One region of the Mesorhizobium sp. CA13 genome, then DNA from elsewhere that is predicted to be linked to it. Evidence: predicted binding sites of a transcription regulator. Region 1 holds the regulator's gene; the other holds the start of a gene.
The links. The regulator PhoB, encoded in region 1, activates phosphate uptake and scavenging genes when phosphate is short. The targets are predictions, from matches to a motif close to TGTCATNNANCTGTCAT.
Positions count from the first base shown of each region.

Region 2: LB566_RS01835 (RNA degradosome polyphosphate kinase) is a predicted target of PhoB. The motif match lies at 6,225-6,241, and genes of this name have one in related genera.

Region 1 is NZ_JAIUHS010000017.1:37,045-44,686, forward strand. Features, by position in the region: gene LB566_RS27675 (CHASE domain-containing protein) at 1-659, opposite strand, end outside; gene LB566_RS27680 (ATP-binding cassette domain-containing protein) at 805-1,605, opposite strand; gene LB566_RS27685 (sugar ABC transporter permease) at 1,621-2,973, opposite strand; gene xylF (D-xylose ABC transporter substrate-binding protein) at 3,115-4,155, opposite strand; gene LB566_RS27695 (ROK family protein) at 4,412-5,653, shown strand; gene phoB (phosphate regulon transcriptional regulator PhoB) at 5,661-6,350, opposite strand; gene phoU (phosphate signaling complex protein PhoU) at 6,370-7,077, opposite strand; gene pstB (phosphate ABC transporter ATP-binding protein PstB) at 7,103-7,642, opposite strand, start outside.
Region 2 is NZ_JAIUHS010000001.1:350,858-358,499, forward strand. Features, by position in the region: gene fumC (class II fumarate hydratase) at 1-1,202, shown strand, start outside; gene LB566_RS01820 (DoxX family protein) at 1,382-1,804, shown strand; gene LB566_RS01825 (DoxX family protein) at 1,969-2,373, shown strand; gene ppx (exopolyphosphatase) at 2,378-3,913, opposite strand; gene LB566_RS01835 (RNA degradosome polyphosphate kinase) at 3,913-6,105, opposite strand; gene LB566_RS01840 (zinc-finger domain-containing protein) at 6,306-6,551, shown strand; gene LB566_RS01845 (FAD-dependent monooxygenase) at 6,570-7,642, shown strand, end outside.

The DNA of each region.
Region 1 (7,642 bases):
AGAAAGCCTACAGTCGAGGATCGCGATGCGTTTAAGGCGTAGGGTGCGGTTTCAACGTTGAGCCGCACGAAGACGTAGAAGCCGGTGAAGGTCTGCGCCGCGCCCGTGCCCTGGCCGAGTTGCACCAGCCCGCTCGCGTGCTGCTGGTCATCGCCCATTGCCTTTTCGATTGCTGCGCGCCGCACCGGCTCGGTGAACATGTCGTAGCCGATGATGGCCTTGTTGGACGGGCCGAGCGGCTCGAACAGCACAATGGGTGTGCGCCATGGCTGCGTCGTATCCGGATAGATCGGACGCCTGATGCCCTGGTCATGCATCATATCGCGTTCGACCGTCGCCTCGTCGCCTGCTTTCACCAGCCGGAGAACGCCGATGCCGCCCAGGCCTGCGAAATTGGTATCGACATCGAGCGCGTCGAAGAACGCTTTGAACTCATTCTGCGAGATGTCGCCATTACGGGCGTCGAACAATGCTTGCGACGAGCGCAGCAGCGACAGCTGCAGGTCGATCCGGCTCTCGATTCGGTTGAGCGCGTCGTCCGCGGTCGCGTCGAACTTGATGCGAGCCGCCTCCTGCGTCGCGAAATAGGCGAACCCCGCCATCGTCATGCTGATCAGCGCAACGGCAACGAAAGCGACGATTGGAAAAAGCTTCTTCAACGGATGATGCGGCCCATCAGCATGTGCGCCCTTTATGGGCAAGTCGCCTTGCCAATACAATGGCAAGGCCAAGCCATCCCGGCGGCTGGCATATCACATGACCGGCAGATCGGGATCTTGCGACCAGGCGGCAACCGGACAGGCTTCAGGCAGCGATCTTCAGCGCGCCTGGTCCGGGAATGGCGCCGGGCGGACATTTGCCCAGGATGATCATGCCGAGCACCTCGTCCTGGGTCACATCGCTGGTGCGGGCAGTGCCGACGACCTGGCCGTTTTTCATGACGCACACCCGGTCGGCCAGTTCGAAAACGTCGTGGATGTCATGGCTGATCAGGAAGATGCCGATGCCGTCGGATTTGAGCTGCCTGACCAGTTCCCCGACCTGGGCGGTTTCCTGCGGTCCAAGTGCTGCCGTCGGCTCGTCCATGATCAGGATGCGGGCGTTGAACAGGATCGCGCGTGCGATCGCCACCGACTGCCGCTGTCCGCCCGACAGCTTGATCACCGGCTCCTTGAAGCGCTGGAAGCGGGGATTGAGCCTGCCCATCACCTTGCGCGCCTCGGCCTCCATGGCGACGTCGTCGAGTGTGCCCCAGGCGGTTCTCAGCTCGCGGCCGAGGAACAGGTTGGCGGCGGCGTCGACATTGTCGGCGAGCGCCAGGGTCTGGTAGATCGTCTCGATGCCGTATTTCTTGGCATCGCGCGGATTGGAGATCGAGGCCTCCTCGCCGTTGACGAAGATTTGGCCCGCATCGCGCTTGTAGGCGCCCGATAGGATCTTGATCAGCGTCGATTTGCCGGCGCCATTGTGGCCGAGCAGGGCCACGACCTCGCCGGGGAAAAGATCGATCGAGGCATCGTCGACGGCGCGAATGCCGCCGAACGCGATTGAGATGTTGCGCATGTCGACCAGCGGGTTGCCGGCGGGAGCGATCCTGTCAGCCATGATTGTCCTCCTCCCTCAAACGCGTTTGCGATAGACGGTGTCGAGCCACACCGCGATCACCAGCACGGCGCCGACGACGATACTCTGCAGCGGCGAGTCGACGCCGAGCAGCACCATGCCGGATTGCAGCGACTGCATCAAAAGCGCGCCCAGCATGGCGCCGATGATGGTTCCCGAACCGCCGGCGAGCGACGTGCCGCCGATGACGGCCGCCGCGATCACCAGCAATTCATCCAGCGTTCCAAGCACGTTGGTGGCCGAGTTCTGCCGGGCAGACGAGATCGCGGCGGCGATCGTGGCCAGTACGCCCATGATCATGAACACTTTCATCGTGATCCAGCGCGTATTGATGCCGGCGAGGTTGGCTGCTTCCGGATTGCCGCCGATGGCAAAGACATAGCGGCCGAAACGGGTGCGTTTGGTGATGAAGGTCATGACCAGCCCGACGGCGATGGCCATCAGCACCGGTATGGCGATGCCGTGGGCGATGAACAGGCCGCCCTCGGGCACGGTGATGTTGTTGGCGGCTGCATATCTGTTCACGATGCCGACCGGCCACGGATAGGAATTGGCCAGCCAAACCGCGCCCATGATGACGGCGCAGGTCACCACGCCAATCAGCGTCTCGGCCCAGATCGGACGCAGCGGGAAACGGAAGCGCTTGCGCTGCACCCGCCCGTTGAACAGCGCAAGCACCACCGCAAGGCAGGCGGCGATACCGACCACCCAGCTCCAGGTCGCGCCGATCGATCCGGCCGGGCCGCCGCCCATCAGCTGGAACGTCGTGTTGAGCGGCGCCACCGTTTGGCCGCTGGTGACCCACCAGGCGGCACCGCGCCAGACCAGCAATCCGCCCAGCGTGACGATGAAGGCCGGCACTTCGAGATAGGCGATGACGAAGCCCTGGAAGGCGCCGATCAACAGGCCGAGCACCAGGCCGATGACCAGCGCCAGGACCCAGATCCATGGGTTGCCGAGCTCGAGTCCGACCATCCGCACCAGGAAATGCACCTGGGCGAAGCCCATGACCATGCCGATCAACCCTTCGGCCGAACCGACGGACAGATCGATGTTGCGCATGACGATGACCAGCACCATGCCTGAGGCCATGATGGCGACGGCCGAGGTCTGCACCGACAGGTTCCACAGATTGCGCGGCGTGAGGAAGGTACGGCTGTCGAAATCGAGCGGATTGACGCCGAGACGCAGGCTGGACAGGACATGCAACCCGATCCAGATCAGCAGCAGCGCGCCGATCATGCCAAGCATACGCGTGTCGATCTCGGTCGCCTTCAGGAACCGGGCGACGGCGCCGAGCTCCGACGCACGCGCGGTGTCGGCCTGCGGGTTGGACGTCGTGTCGGTCATGATTTTCTCCCACCGGCCTGCCCGTCTGACGCGGATGCCGGAACCCAGCCTAGAAGTTACCCGCCCCGGGGCGGAAAACAAATCTTCTTGAAAAAACGCCGCGGCTTGGCAGCCGCGGCGTTCATCGCTTGAAATGGAAGATCAGTTGCAGGCCGCGACGCTGCCCGCCGCGACGCCGGCACAGACCTCGTCCTTCTTGATCCAGCCAGCGTCGATCACGACGTTGAGATTGTCCTTGGTGATCGCAACCGGGGTCAGGAACAACGATTTGACGGTGTTCCCGCCGGGCGTGGTGAAGTCCTTGACGCCGGCAATATCGGTCATCTTCTTGCCGTCGGCCAGTTGCGAGGCGATCTCCGCGGCGTTCTTGCCGAGTTCCCGCGCGTCCTTCCACACCGACACGGTCTGCGTGCCGAGCGCGATCCGGTTCAGCGCGGCATGATCACCGTCCTGGCCCGACACCGGCACGGTGCCGGCCAAACCTTGAGCCGTCAGCGCCGCGACGACGCCGCCGGCAGTGCCGTCATTGGCCGCGACCACCGCGTCGACCTTGTTGTCGTTGGCGGTCAGGAACTGCTCCATGTTCTTCTGGGCGTTGGCCGGCAGCCAGCCATCGGTATAGGCCTCGCCGACATTCTTGATCTTGCCGCTGTCGATGGCGTCCTTGAGCACTTCCATCGAGCCCGAGAACAGGAAATCGGCATTCGGATCGGCACCCGAGCCCTTGATGAAGACGTAGTTGCCTTCCGGCTTCACCTTGAACACCTCGCGGGCCTGCATGCGGCCGACTTCCTTGTTATCGAAGGTCAGATAGAAGACGTCCTTGTTCTCGATCAGGCGGTCATAGCCGACGACCGGAATGCCTTCGTCGAGCGCCTTCTGCACCGCCGGGCCGATGGCGGAGGCGTCCTGCGCCAGGATGATCAGCGAATTGGCGCCCTGCGAGATCAGGCTCTCGACGTCGGTGAGCTGCTTGCCGGGGTTGGACTGGGCGTCGGCGGAAATATACTTGTCGCCGGCGGCTTCGATTGCCTTCTTCATGGCGGCCTCGTCGGTCTTCCAACGCTCTTCCTGGAAGTTCGACCAGGAAACGCCGATGACCTTGTCCTTCGCCTGCGCGACCGGCGCGAGCGTCAGCGACATGGCGACACCCGCCAGGATAGCGGCTGTGAATCTCTTCATCTTATCCTCCCTGCGCCGCGTATGGCGCGACCAAACAGGCCCGAAGGCCGGCACAAAGGCTCTATTTTTTCGAGCCTCGAAAAAACACTGGTCCATCGTCGGAACGCTGTCAACGTCGATTCTGATGTATTTTGATGTCCTCGTGAATTTTTTTCGAGCTCCGGAATAAATAATGACAGCCAGGGCCGGTTCTGCCAGTATTTGGCGGTCGCTGGGCCTGGGGAGAGAAGACGGCGACCGGGAGGATGCGAGAAACATGTCGGTCGGAATCCGCCACGACGATCTGCGCCGACGCAATCGGGCGATGGTGATCGCGGCCGTGCGCCGTGCCGGGCAGCCCTCGCGCACCGAGATTGCCGCGACCACCGGGCTCAGCCATTCCACCATATCGGCGATCTCCTCCGACCTGATCGGCGAAGGCATCCTGGCGCAGAGCAAGCCGAGCGAGGCCGGTGCGCTGAAACGCGGCCGGCCGCAGGTCGGCCTCAGCCTCAACCCTGAAGCCGCTGCGGTGATGACCGTGGTGCTGTCGCTGAATTTCCTCTCCGTCGCCGTCATCGACTATGCCGGCCAGGTGATATCGGAAGAGCAGCGCCGGCTGGACACGCTGACCCTGTCGCGCGAGGCGCTGATCGGCGAATGCGTAGCCATCGTCAGGCGACGGTTCGAGGATCCCGACCTCGACGTCGCCAGCATCGCCCGTATCGCTCTGGCGATCCAGGGCATCACCGACACGGATGCGCGCGCCATGCTGTGGTCGCCGATCACGCCGCAGACCAATATTGCCTTCGCCGACATACTGGAGGCCGAGTTCGGCATTCCCGCCACCATGGAGAACGATTGCAACATGATGGCGGTGGCGCTGCGCTGGCGCGATCCCCGGCGCTACCGCGACGACTTCATCGCCATCCTGTTGTCGCACGGCATCGGCATGGGCCTGGTGCTGAAGGGCGAACTGTTCACCGGTACCCATTCATCCGGAGGCGAGTTCGGCCACATGATCCATCGCCCGGGCGGGGCGCTCTGCCGCTGCGGCCGGCGCGGCTGCGTCGAGGCCTATGCCGGGAACTATGCCATCTGGCGCAACGCGAGGCAGCTTGGCGAGGACACCGAGCCCGTCGACGTCAGCGACGCCGACATGCGTGCGCTGGCGGCCTCGGCGCGCGAAAAGGACGGGCCGGAGCGCGAAGCCTACCGCAAGGCCGGCGAGGCGCTGGGCTATGGCCTTGGCAGCCTGTTCGCCCTGATCGATCCGGCGCCGGTCGCCATGGTCGGCGTCAGCGCCGCCGCCTTCGACCTGATCGAGCCGGCTCTGCGCGAAGCCATTGCCCAGACCGCCGGCGGCCAGCACTCGAAATCGATTTCCTTCGACACCGAGCCGAACGAACTGCCGCTGATCCGCGAGGGCTGCGCCATGCGCGCGCTGACCTTCGTCGACCAGGAAATTTTCGCACCGGGGGCACAGGCGAAATCAGGCGTGGGCGAGAATGTTGCGTGACATATCCCTAGTCTTCGCGGATCGCATACCCCGCGCCACGGATAGTACGGATCACGTCAGGCATGCGGCCGTTGTTGACGGCCTTGCGCAGCCGGCCGACATGCACGTCGACGGTGCGCTCGTCGATATAGATCGTTTCGCCCCAGACATTGTCGAGCAGCTGGCTGCGCGAGAACACGCGGCCGGGATGGCGCATCATGAATTCAAGCAGGCGGAATTCGGTCGGGCCGAGCCGGATCTCGCTCTTCTTGCGGTAGACCCGGTGCGATTCACGATCGAGCACGATATCGCCGACCTTGAGCACGCTGGACAGCACTTCCGGCTTGGCCCGGCGCAGCAGCGCCTTGACGCGTGCCATGAATTCCGGCGTCGAGAACGGCTTGACCAGATAGTCGTCGGCGCCGGTGGAGAGACCGCGCACGCGGTCGCTCTCTTCGCCGCGCGCCGTCAGCATGATGATCGGCAGCCGCTCGGTCTCGGGCCGCATCCGGAGACGGCGGCAGAGCTCGATGCCGGAAACCACCGGCACCATCCAGTCGAGCACAAGAAGGTCAGGGACATTCTCCTGTAGGCGGATCTCGGCCTCGTCGCCGCGCGTCACCACCTCGACCTGGTAACCCTCCGATTCCAGATTGTAACGGAGCAACACACCCAGCGGCTCCTCGTCCTCCACCACCATGATGCGTGGCGCGATCATCGACTGGTCACCCCTGCCGTCACGCCACTGGCGCCGACATCGCCGTCTCGTCCTGCTTCGGGCGATTGGCGGGCAATTGCGTGCCGGTCAGCACATAATAGGCATTTTCGGCAATGTTGGTCACGTGATCACCGATGCGCTCGAGGTTCTTGGCGCAGAACAAAAGATGCGTGCAGGCGGTGATGTTGCGCGGATCCTCCATCATGTAGGTCAGCAGCTCGCGGAACACCGATGTGTATTTGACGTCGATGCGTTCATCGTCGGCACGCAGCTTGGCTAGCGCCGAGGCATCACGGGCGCCATACTCCTCGATCACGCCCTGCACCTGGATCAGCACCAGCTGCGCCATGGCGTCGATGGAGTGCGACAGGTCGCGCGGCGTGGCGGCCAGGCCGACGGTGCCGACGCGCTTGGCGATGTTCTTGGCGAGATCGCCGATGCGTTCGAGATCGCCCGCCATGCGGATCGAGCCGACGACATGGCGCAGATCGTCCGCCATGGGCTGCCGCTTGGCGATCAGCGTGATGGCGCGGTCGTCGAGTTCGCGCTGGCGCGCATCCATGATCGCGTCGTCGGAGACGACGCGCTGGGCGAGCGCATTGTCGGAATTCAGGAGCGCCTTGGTGGCGCCGCCGACCATCGATGAGGCGAGATCGCCCATGTCGCGGATCAGCCTGCTGATCTGTCCGAGATCTTCGTCAAAGGCTGCGACTGTATGTTCGGCCATGATCTTGGTCCTCGTATGCCTGGGATCAGCCGAAGCGGCCGGTGATATAGTCCTGCGTGCGCTTCTCGCGGGGCGACGTGAATATCTTCTCGGTGCGGTCGAACTCGACCAGCTCGCCCAGATACATGAAGGCGGTCTGCTTCGACACGCGCGCCGCCTGCTGCATGTTATGGGTGACGATGACGATCGTATAATCGGCCTGCAGCTCGTCGATCAGTTCCTCGATCTTGGCGGTCGACAGCGGATCGAGCGCCGAGGCAGGTTCGTCGAGCAGGATGACCTCTGGCTTCACCGCCACCGTGCGGGCGATGCAGAGGCGCTGCTGCTGGCCGCCCGAAAGGCTGAGGCCACTGGCGTTGAGCTTGTCCTTGACCTCGCTCCACAGTGCCGCGCGCTTCAGCGCCTGCTCGACACGGCCGTCCATCTCGGCCTTGCTGAGCTTCTCATAGAGCCTGACGCCGAACGCGATGTTCTCGTAAATCGACATCGGGAACGGCGTCGGCTTCTGGAACACCATGCCGATCTTGGTTCTGAGCAGGTTGAGGTCCTGCGAACGGTCGAGGAT
Region 2 (7,642 bases), on a different contig from region 1:
GGCTCGACCCGGCGATCGGCAAGGCCATCGTCGAAGCCTCCCAAGAAGTCATCGACGGCAAGCTCAACGACCATTTCCCGCTGGTGGTCTGGCAGACCGGCTCGGGTACGCAGTCCAACATGAACGCCAACGAGGTGATCTCCAACCGGGCGATCGAGATGCTGGGCGGCGTCATGGGCTCCAAGAAGCCGGTGCACCCGAACGACCACGTCAATATGAGCCAGTCGTCGAACGACACCTACCCGACCGCCATGCACGTCGCCTGCGCCGAGCGCATCGTGCATGACCTGTTGCCGGCGCTGAAGCACCTGCACAAGGCGCTCGCCGCCAAGAGCAGAGAGTTCAACCATATCATCAAGATCGGCCGCACCCACACGCAAGACGCCACCCCGCTCACGCTGGGCCAGGAATTCTCGGGCTACGCCGCGCAGGTCGCTTCGTCGATCAAACGCATCGAGCTGACGCTGCCCGGCCTTCAGGAACTGGCGCAGGGCGGCACCGCGGTCGGCACAGGCCTCAACGCGCCCGTCGGCTTCGCCGAGCGGGTGGCCGACCGCATCGCCGCCATCACCGGCATCGCCTTCGTCACTGCCCCGAACAAGTTCGAGGCGCTGGCAGCCCATGATTCCATGGTGTTCTCACATGGTGCCATCAACGCCGCTGCCGCCGCGCTGTTCAAGATCGCCAACGACATCCGCTTCCTCGGTTCAGGGCCCCGCTCGGGTCTTGGCGAGTTGTCGTTGCCGGAAAACGAGCCGGGTTCCTCGATCATGCCGGGCAAGGTCAACCCAACGCAGTGCGAAGCGATGACCCAGGTCTGCGTGCAGGTGTTCGGTAACAATGCAGCCCTCACCTTCGCCGGAAGCCAGGGCCATTTCGAGCTCAACGTCTACAACCCGCTGATGGCCTACAACTTCCTGCAGTCGGTGCAGTTGCTCGCCGACGCTTCGGTCTCCTTCACCGACAATTGCGTCGTCGGCATCGAGGCGCGTGAAGACAACATCAAGACGGCCCTCGACCGCTCGCTGATGCTGGTGACGGCGCTTGCACCCACCATCGGCTACGACAACGCTGCCAAGATCGCCAAGACCGCGCACAAGAACGGCACCACGCTGCGCGAGGAAGCGCTGGCCACCGGGCTGGTCAGCGAAGCCGACTATGACCGGATCGTGCGGCCCGAAGATATGACCCATCCGGGATAAAGGCATTGTTTTCGGCGGGAGAATATCCTCCCGCTCCCGCATCAACCGGCACGAATTTCCGTTTTTCACCGGTTCACGGAAATGTATGCACTGTGAACAATGTGTCGCCAGACAGGCGGCTTTGGTGAACAGTCGGCATGGTCTATCTGACGGGCGATCAACCTATTCGGAGAGCCACCATGTCCACCAACACTTCCTTCGCCGGCACCGGCACCGCGTCCAACAGTTCTGTCACGATCCTGCTCGGCCGCATCCTGCTCGCGGTCATTTTCCTGCTTTCCGGTTTCGGCAAGCTCAGCGCCCTTTCCGGCACCGCGGCCTATTTCGGCGGCCTCGGCCTGCCCTTGCCGACCGTGACGGCCCTCGTCGTCGGCCTCATCGAACTGCTCGGCGGTCTGGCCATTCTCGTCGGCTTCCAGACCCGGATTGCCGCCTGGGTGCTGGCGATCTTCACCGTCGCCACGGCCCTGGTCGCCCACACCGGCTGGGCCGACCAGATGCAGATGATCAACTTCATGAAGAACCTGGCGATCACCGGCGGCTTCCTCGTGCTGGCTTCCTCAGGCGCCGGCGCCTATTCGATCGACGCCAAGCGCGGCTGAAGCCACCCTGGCAAATAGCTGAACCAAAAGGCGGCGCGGAATTTTCCGCGCCGCCTTTTCGTTGTCGGGATATACCGGCCGGAATTTTCCGCCAGTCGGCAATTTCTGCTAGAATCGGGATGGTCGAGCAGAGCCGGCGACGCCGACGATGGAGGATAACCAACATGCCTCGCAACGCGCTGCTTCTGCTTTCCCGGCTGCTGCTGGCCGCATTGTTTGTCCCGTCCGGCTTTCATGCCTTGAGCGACATTGCCGGCACGGCGGGCTATTTCTCCGGCCTCGGCCTGCCGTTGCCGACGCTTGCCGCCTGGGGAACCGGCTTGTTCGAGCTGATCGCCGGATTGCTTATCCTGGTCGGTTTCCAGACCAGGATCGTTGCGCTGCTGCTCGCCGCCTTCTGCATCGTCGCTGGTTTCATCGGCCATTACGGCCAAGGCGGCGACGACGCGATGCTCGCCTTGCTGCATTCGCAGATGCTGATGAAGGACATCGCCATTGCGGGCGGTTTCCTGGCGCTGGCGATGGCCGGGGCCGGCGCCTGGTCGATCGACGGCCGCGGTTCGGCGTGAGGCCCTACTTCACCGAAACGCTCGGGCCGCCTTCGACCGCCAGCACCAGGCGGCGGCCGGTAATTCGCGCCAGTTGCGCCAAGCGCCCGGCGGGCCGCTCGCCATAGAGATCTGCCAGAGATGCCGGCAAGACCAGCGCCAGCACGCCATTGCCGCGCTGTTCCCATTTCAGCCTGGGCATGACGCCGGGCATCGAGGCGGTCAGCAGGTAGACGACGCGCATCGACGCCGCCAGCACCCGCGCCCGCTCCAGATAGCGCGGTGTCGCCAGCGCCTTGATCTCGGGCGCGATGGCTTCGTTGAAGATGCCGTCGTGCCTATACGCGTTGGCCATCGCCAGATAGGCGCGGCCAGGGTGGTCGACGCCGAAAAAGGAGGCATGCGCGATGATGTTGAGCGATTGCTTGCCGCGATATTCGGGATGCGCGCGCCAACCGATGTCGGCCAGCAATGCCGCGGCGTGGCGGTAGCGCGCCTCGTCCTCGGTCTCGTCGATGCCGAAAGCGGCAAAGGTCCTGGCCGTCCAGTCGACGAGTTCATGCGCATGGGTGACCGAGCGCGAGCGCAGCCGGGCGAGTTCCTCCGATGCCGAGATCAGCGGATCGGCCTTCTGCTCGGCCTGGTCGAGCAGGGAATAGAGGAAGCCTTCGCGCACGCCGAGCGCCGAGACGATGATCTTCGACGGCTGCATCGCCGCCATGATTTCCTGCAGCACGATGGCGCCGTAAGGCAGGAGCGAGCGGCGGTTCTTCGAAACGCCCTCGATGCCCTTGATCTTCTCGATCTCGCCTTTCGCCACTTGCCGCAGGAAATTGGCGGCACTTTCGACGCCGACCTCGTAGTGGTGCATGACGCCAAGCGGATAGTTGGTCATCTCCATGTGCAGCCGGGCGAGATTTCGCCAGGTGCCGCCAACGGCATAGAAAGGCCTGCCCTGCCCGCCTTTCAGCAGCTTCGCCCGCCCCAGCTCGTCGCGCACGATTTTCGCCGCCTGCGTGAGGGAGTTCTTGGCCATGTCCTGCAGGCGCAGGCCGCCCAGCGGTAACGTTATGCCGTCGCCGATCGCTTCGCCATTGACGTCGACCAGTTCAAGGCTGCCGCCACCGAGGTCACCCGCAATACCGTTGGCCGGATGAAAGCCGGAGATGACGCCGAGCGCGGAATAATAGGCTTCCTCGCGGCCGCTGATCACGCGGATCTCGGTCTTGAGCACGTCTTCGGCGCGGTGGATGAAATCGGGGCCGTTGACGGCCTCGCGGGCCGCCGCGGTCGCCAGCACGTACATGTGCTCGGCGCCGGCCTGGTCGGAGAGCGCGCGGAAGCGGCGGAACTCCTCCATTGACCGTGTCACGCCCTCGGGGTCGAGCTTCCCCGTCGACACGATGCCGCGGCCGAGGCCCGCCAGCATCTTTTCGTTGAACAGCATGGTCGGCGAGCGCGCCAGCCCCTCATAGACGACAAGGCGGATCGAATTCGAGCCGATGTCGATGATGGACAGCGGTCGGCGATCCTGCAGCCGGCCCTGGGAATCGGACAGCATCAGGCGGCGGCGTTCTTCTTGCGGCGCTTGAATTGCGCGATCCGCTTCGGCGCATGCGATTTCAGCGCATCACCCCGTCCCGACAGGCTCGGATTGGTCATGAAATATTCCTGTGCGTTGAACGGTTCCTCGCCCTCCTCGAGCACGACGCGCCGGGAGGTTCCATCAGCCAATACGTCGAAACTTTGCTGATTGTCCATGATGTTGCCGAGCATGATCTGGCCCAGAACCTGTTCATGCACAGTTGGGTTGGTGATCGGCACCATGGTCTCGACGCGACGGTCAAGATTGCGCGGCATGAGGTCGGCCGAGGAGATGTAGACGACCGCCTCGTCCGACGGCAAGCCATGGCCATTGCCGAAGCAATAGATGCGGCTGTGCTCGAGGAAACGGCCGACGATCGACTTGACCCTGATGTTTTCCGACAGGCCCGGTACCTGCGGCCGCAGACAGCATATGCCGCGCACGACGAGGTCGATCTCGACGCCGGCGCGGCTGGCGTCGTAGAGCGCGTCGATGACGATCGGATCGACAAGGGCGTTCATCTTCATCCAGATGCGTGCCGGCCGTCCCTCGAGTGCATGGGCGACCTCATCGGAAATGTGCTGCAGGATACGGTTCCTCAGCGTGAAGGGCGAGATCGCCAGCCGCATTTCCGCGGTCGGCTCGGCATAGCCGGTGATGAAGTTGAAAAGCTGGGCGACATCGCGCGCGATCGTGGCATCCGTGGTGAAGAAGGACAGGTCGGTGTAGATGCGCGCGGTCACGGGATGGTAATTGCCGGTGCCCAGATGCACATAGTTGCGCAGCTTGCCGTCCTCGCGCCGCACTACAAGAGACATTTTGGCGTGGGTCTTGAGCTCGAGGAAGCCGAACACGACCTGGACGCCGGCGCGTTCGAGGTCGCGCGCCCAGCGGATGTTGGCCTCCTCATCGAAGCGGGCCTTGAGCTCGACCAGGGCCGTCACCGACTTGCCGGCCTCGGCCGCGTCGACCAGCGCACGCACGATCGGGCTGTCATTGGAGGTGCGGTAAAGCGTCTGCTTGATCGCCACCACTTCCGGGTCGGCCATCGCCTGGCGCAGGAACTGAACCACCACGTCGAAGGATTCGTAGGGATGGTGGACGATGATGTCCTTCTCGCGGATGGCGGCGAAGCAGTCGCCGCCATGCTCGCGGATGCGCTCGGGGAAACGCGGATTGTAGGGCGTGAATTTGAGGTCGTCGCGGGCAACGGCCACGATCTCCGAAATCTGGCTGAGCGCCAGCGGGCCGGTCAGGACGCTGATGCGGCTCGACGAAACGCCGAGTTCGCCGGCGACGAATTCGCGCAGTTCGGCCGGCATTAGCATGTCGAACTCGATGCGAATGACGGAGCCGCGGCGGCGGCGCTTCAGCGCGGTCTCGAACAGGCGCACGAGATCTTCCGATTCCTCCTCGACCTCGATGTCGCTGTCGCGGATGATGCGGAACGTGCCGGAGCCCTTGACCTCGTATCCCGGGAACAACTTGCCGATGTAAAGGCCGACCGCCTCTTCCAGCGGGATGAAGCGGACATGGTGCTTGCGGTCCGGCAGGCGGATGAAGCGCTTCAGCGCCACCGGCAGGCGCAGGAGCGCGCTCATCTCCTCGCCGTTCTTGCGATGGCGAAGCTGCAGCGCCATCGAGAAGCCGAGATTGGGGATGAACGGGAATGGGTGCGCCGGGTCGATCGACAATGGCGTGAGAACAGGAAACACCTGATCCTGGAAGTGCTCCTCCAGCCAGGCCTTCTCGTCCTTCGTCAGCGCGTCGCGGGTGATGCTCTCGATGCCTTCCTTGTTGAGCAGCACGGTCAGCGCCGAGAGGCTTTTCTGCTGGTCTTCCTGCAACCGTTCGACCTCGCGCAGCAGCTGTTCGAGCTGCTGTTCGGGGGTACGCCCGTCCGGGCTTCTCAACACGATGCCTTCGCGAACCTGGCCGGCGAGACCGGCTACGCGCACCATGAAGAACTCGTCGAGATTGGCTGCGGAGATCGACAGGAAACGTACCCTCTCCAGCAGCGGATGGTTTGTGTTCTGCGATTCCTCGAGCACGCGGCGGTTGAACTGCAACCAGGAGAACTCGCGATTGACGAAACGATCCGGATTGCCTTCCGGGCTTGCCGCTTCCGCATTGATGAATTCGCTCTGGACCGGCTTCAATTCGTTCATGGTTCCTGCTCTTCCCACGTCTGGTTGCTTCGCCGCTTTCGGGCGGCGCCCAGGCTGTTGCGCCTGGCTGCGATGCTCCAGCCGGTTAACCGGCTTAACTTATCCTCTGACAGGCTTTTGCGACAGTTTCATTTCATCGAACTTGCAAACAGGCCGGTTATGATCCAAACGCTGAGCAGACTGCGCTAAAGGAGACGACGATGGCAGGCGGTTCCATTCCCCATTTCCAGAACGATGCGGGCCATCCGGCGATCGATATCGGCGTCAAGGAATTCATGTGCACCGGGGCCAACCCGCCCTTCGACCATCCGCATGTGTTTCTCGACATGGGCGACGACAATGAGAAAGTCTGCCCCTACTGCTCGACGCTCTACCGCTATTCGCCGAAGCTGACGGCGATGGAAACGCTGCCGGCCGGCTGCCTCTACATCGACCAGGCCGCCTGACCTTCAGCGGCCGGGCCAATGGCAGACGCACAGTCCCGGCAAGTCATCATCGCCGGGGCGGGTATTGCCGGGCTGACCGCGGCGCTGGCTTTCGCCGAGCGCGGATATCCCGTACGGATCTTCGAACAGGCGCAGCGCCTCGAGGCGGCGGGCGCCGGCATCCAGCTTTCGCCCAACGCCACGCGCATCCTGCGTGGGCTCGGCGTACTCGACGTACTTCTTCCCAATGCCGTCAAGCCGGAAGCCGTGGTGCTGAAGGATGCCGCAAGTCTGCGTGAACTGGCGCGCGTGCCGCTTGGGCAAGCCGGCGAGGCGCGCTGGGGTGCGCCCTACCTCGTGGCGCATCGAGCGGACCTGCAAAACGCGCTGATGGCGCGCGTTGCTGCCATGCCGCATGTTCATCTCACCACCGGCGCGCGCCTTGGCAGCGTCGCGACCAGCAGTTCCGGCATCACCGCGGCAGCCGATGTGGGTGGCAGGCCCGTCGCGGCGGAAGGTTTCCTTCTGGTCGGCGCCGATGGCGTCTGGTCGTCGGTGCGCGCACTTGCAGACCAACGAAGGAAACCCAGGCCTGCGAAAAGCCACTTCTCCGGCGAACTGGCCTGGCGGGCAACCGTCAGCGCAGACGGTCCTGCCGGGCAAGCTTTTGCAGAGATCGGTGCACCGGACTGCGTCACCACCTTCCTGCATCCCGGCTTTCACATGGTCGCCTACCCCGTCAGCAAGGGCAGCGCCATCAACCTCGTCGCTTTCACCAAGGGCGAGCGCATCGCCGAAAGCTGGTCCGGCCATGCCGATCCCGCAATCCTGGCCGGCGCCATGCGCCGCACCGCGCCGGCGCTGGCAAGGCTTGCGGAGTTGGCCGGCCCGTGGGCGGCCTGGCCGGTCCATACGGTCGATCAGAAGCAGCCATGGGTAAGGTCGGGCCGCATCGCGCTGGTCGGCGACGCAGCGCATGCCATGACGCCGTTTGCGGCACAGGGCGCCGCGATGGCGATCGAGGATGCCGCCACGCTTGCCGGTTTGGTTGCCGATTTCCCGGGCAATCCCGCCCAAAGCCTGAGCATATGGGAGAACCTGCGGCGACCGCG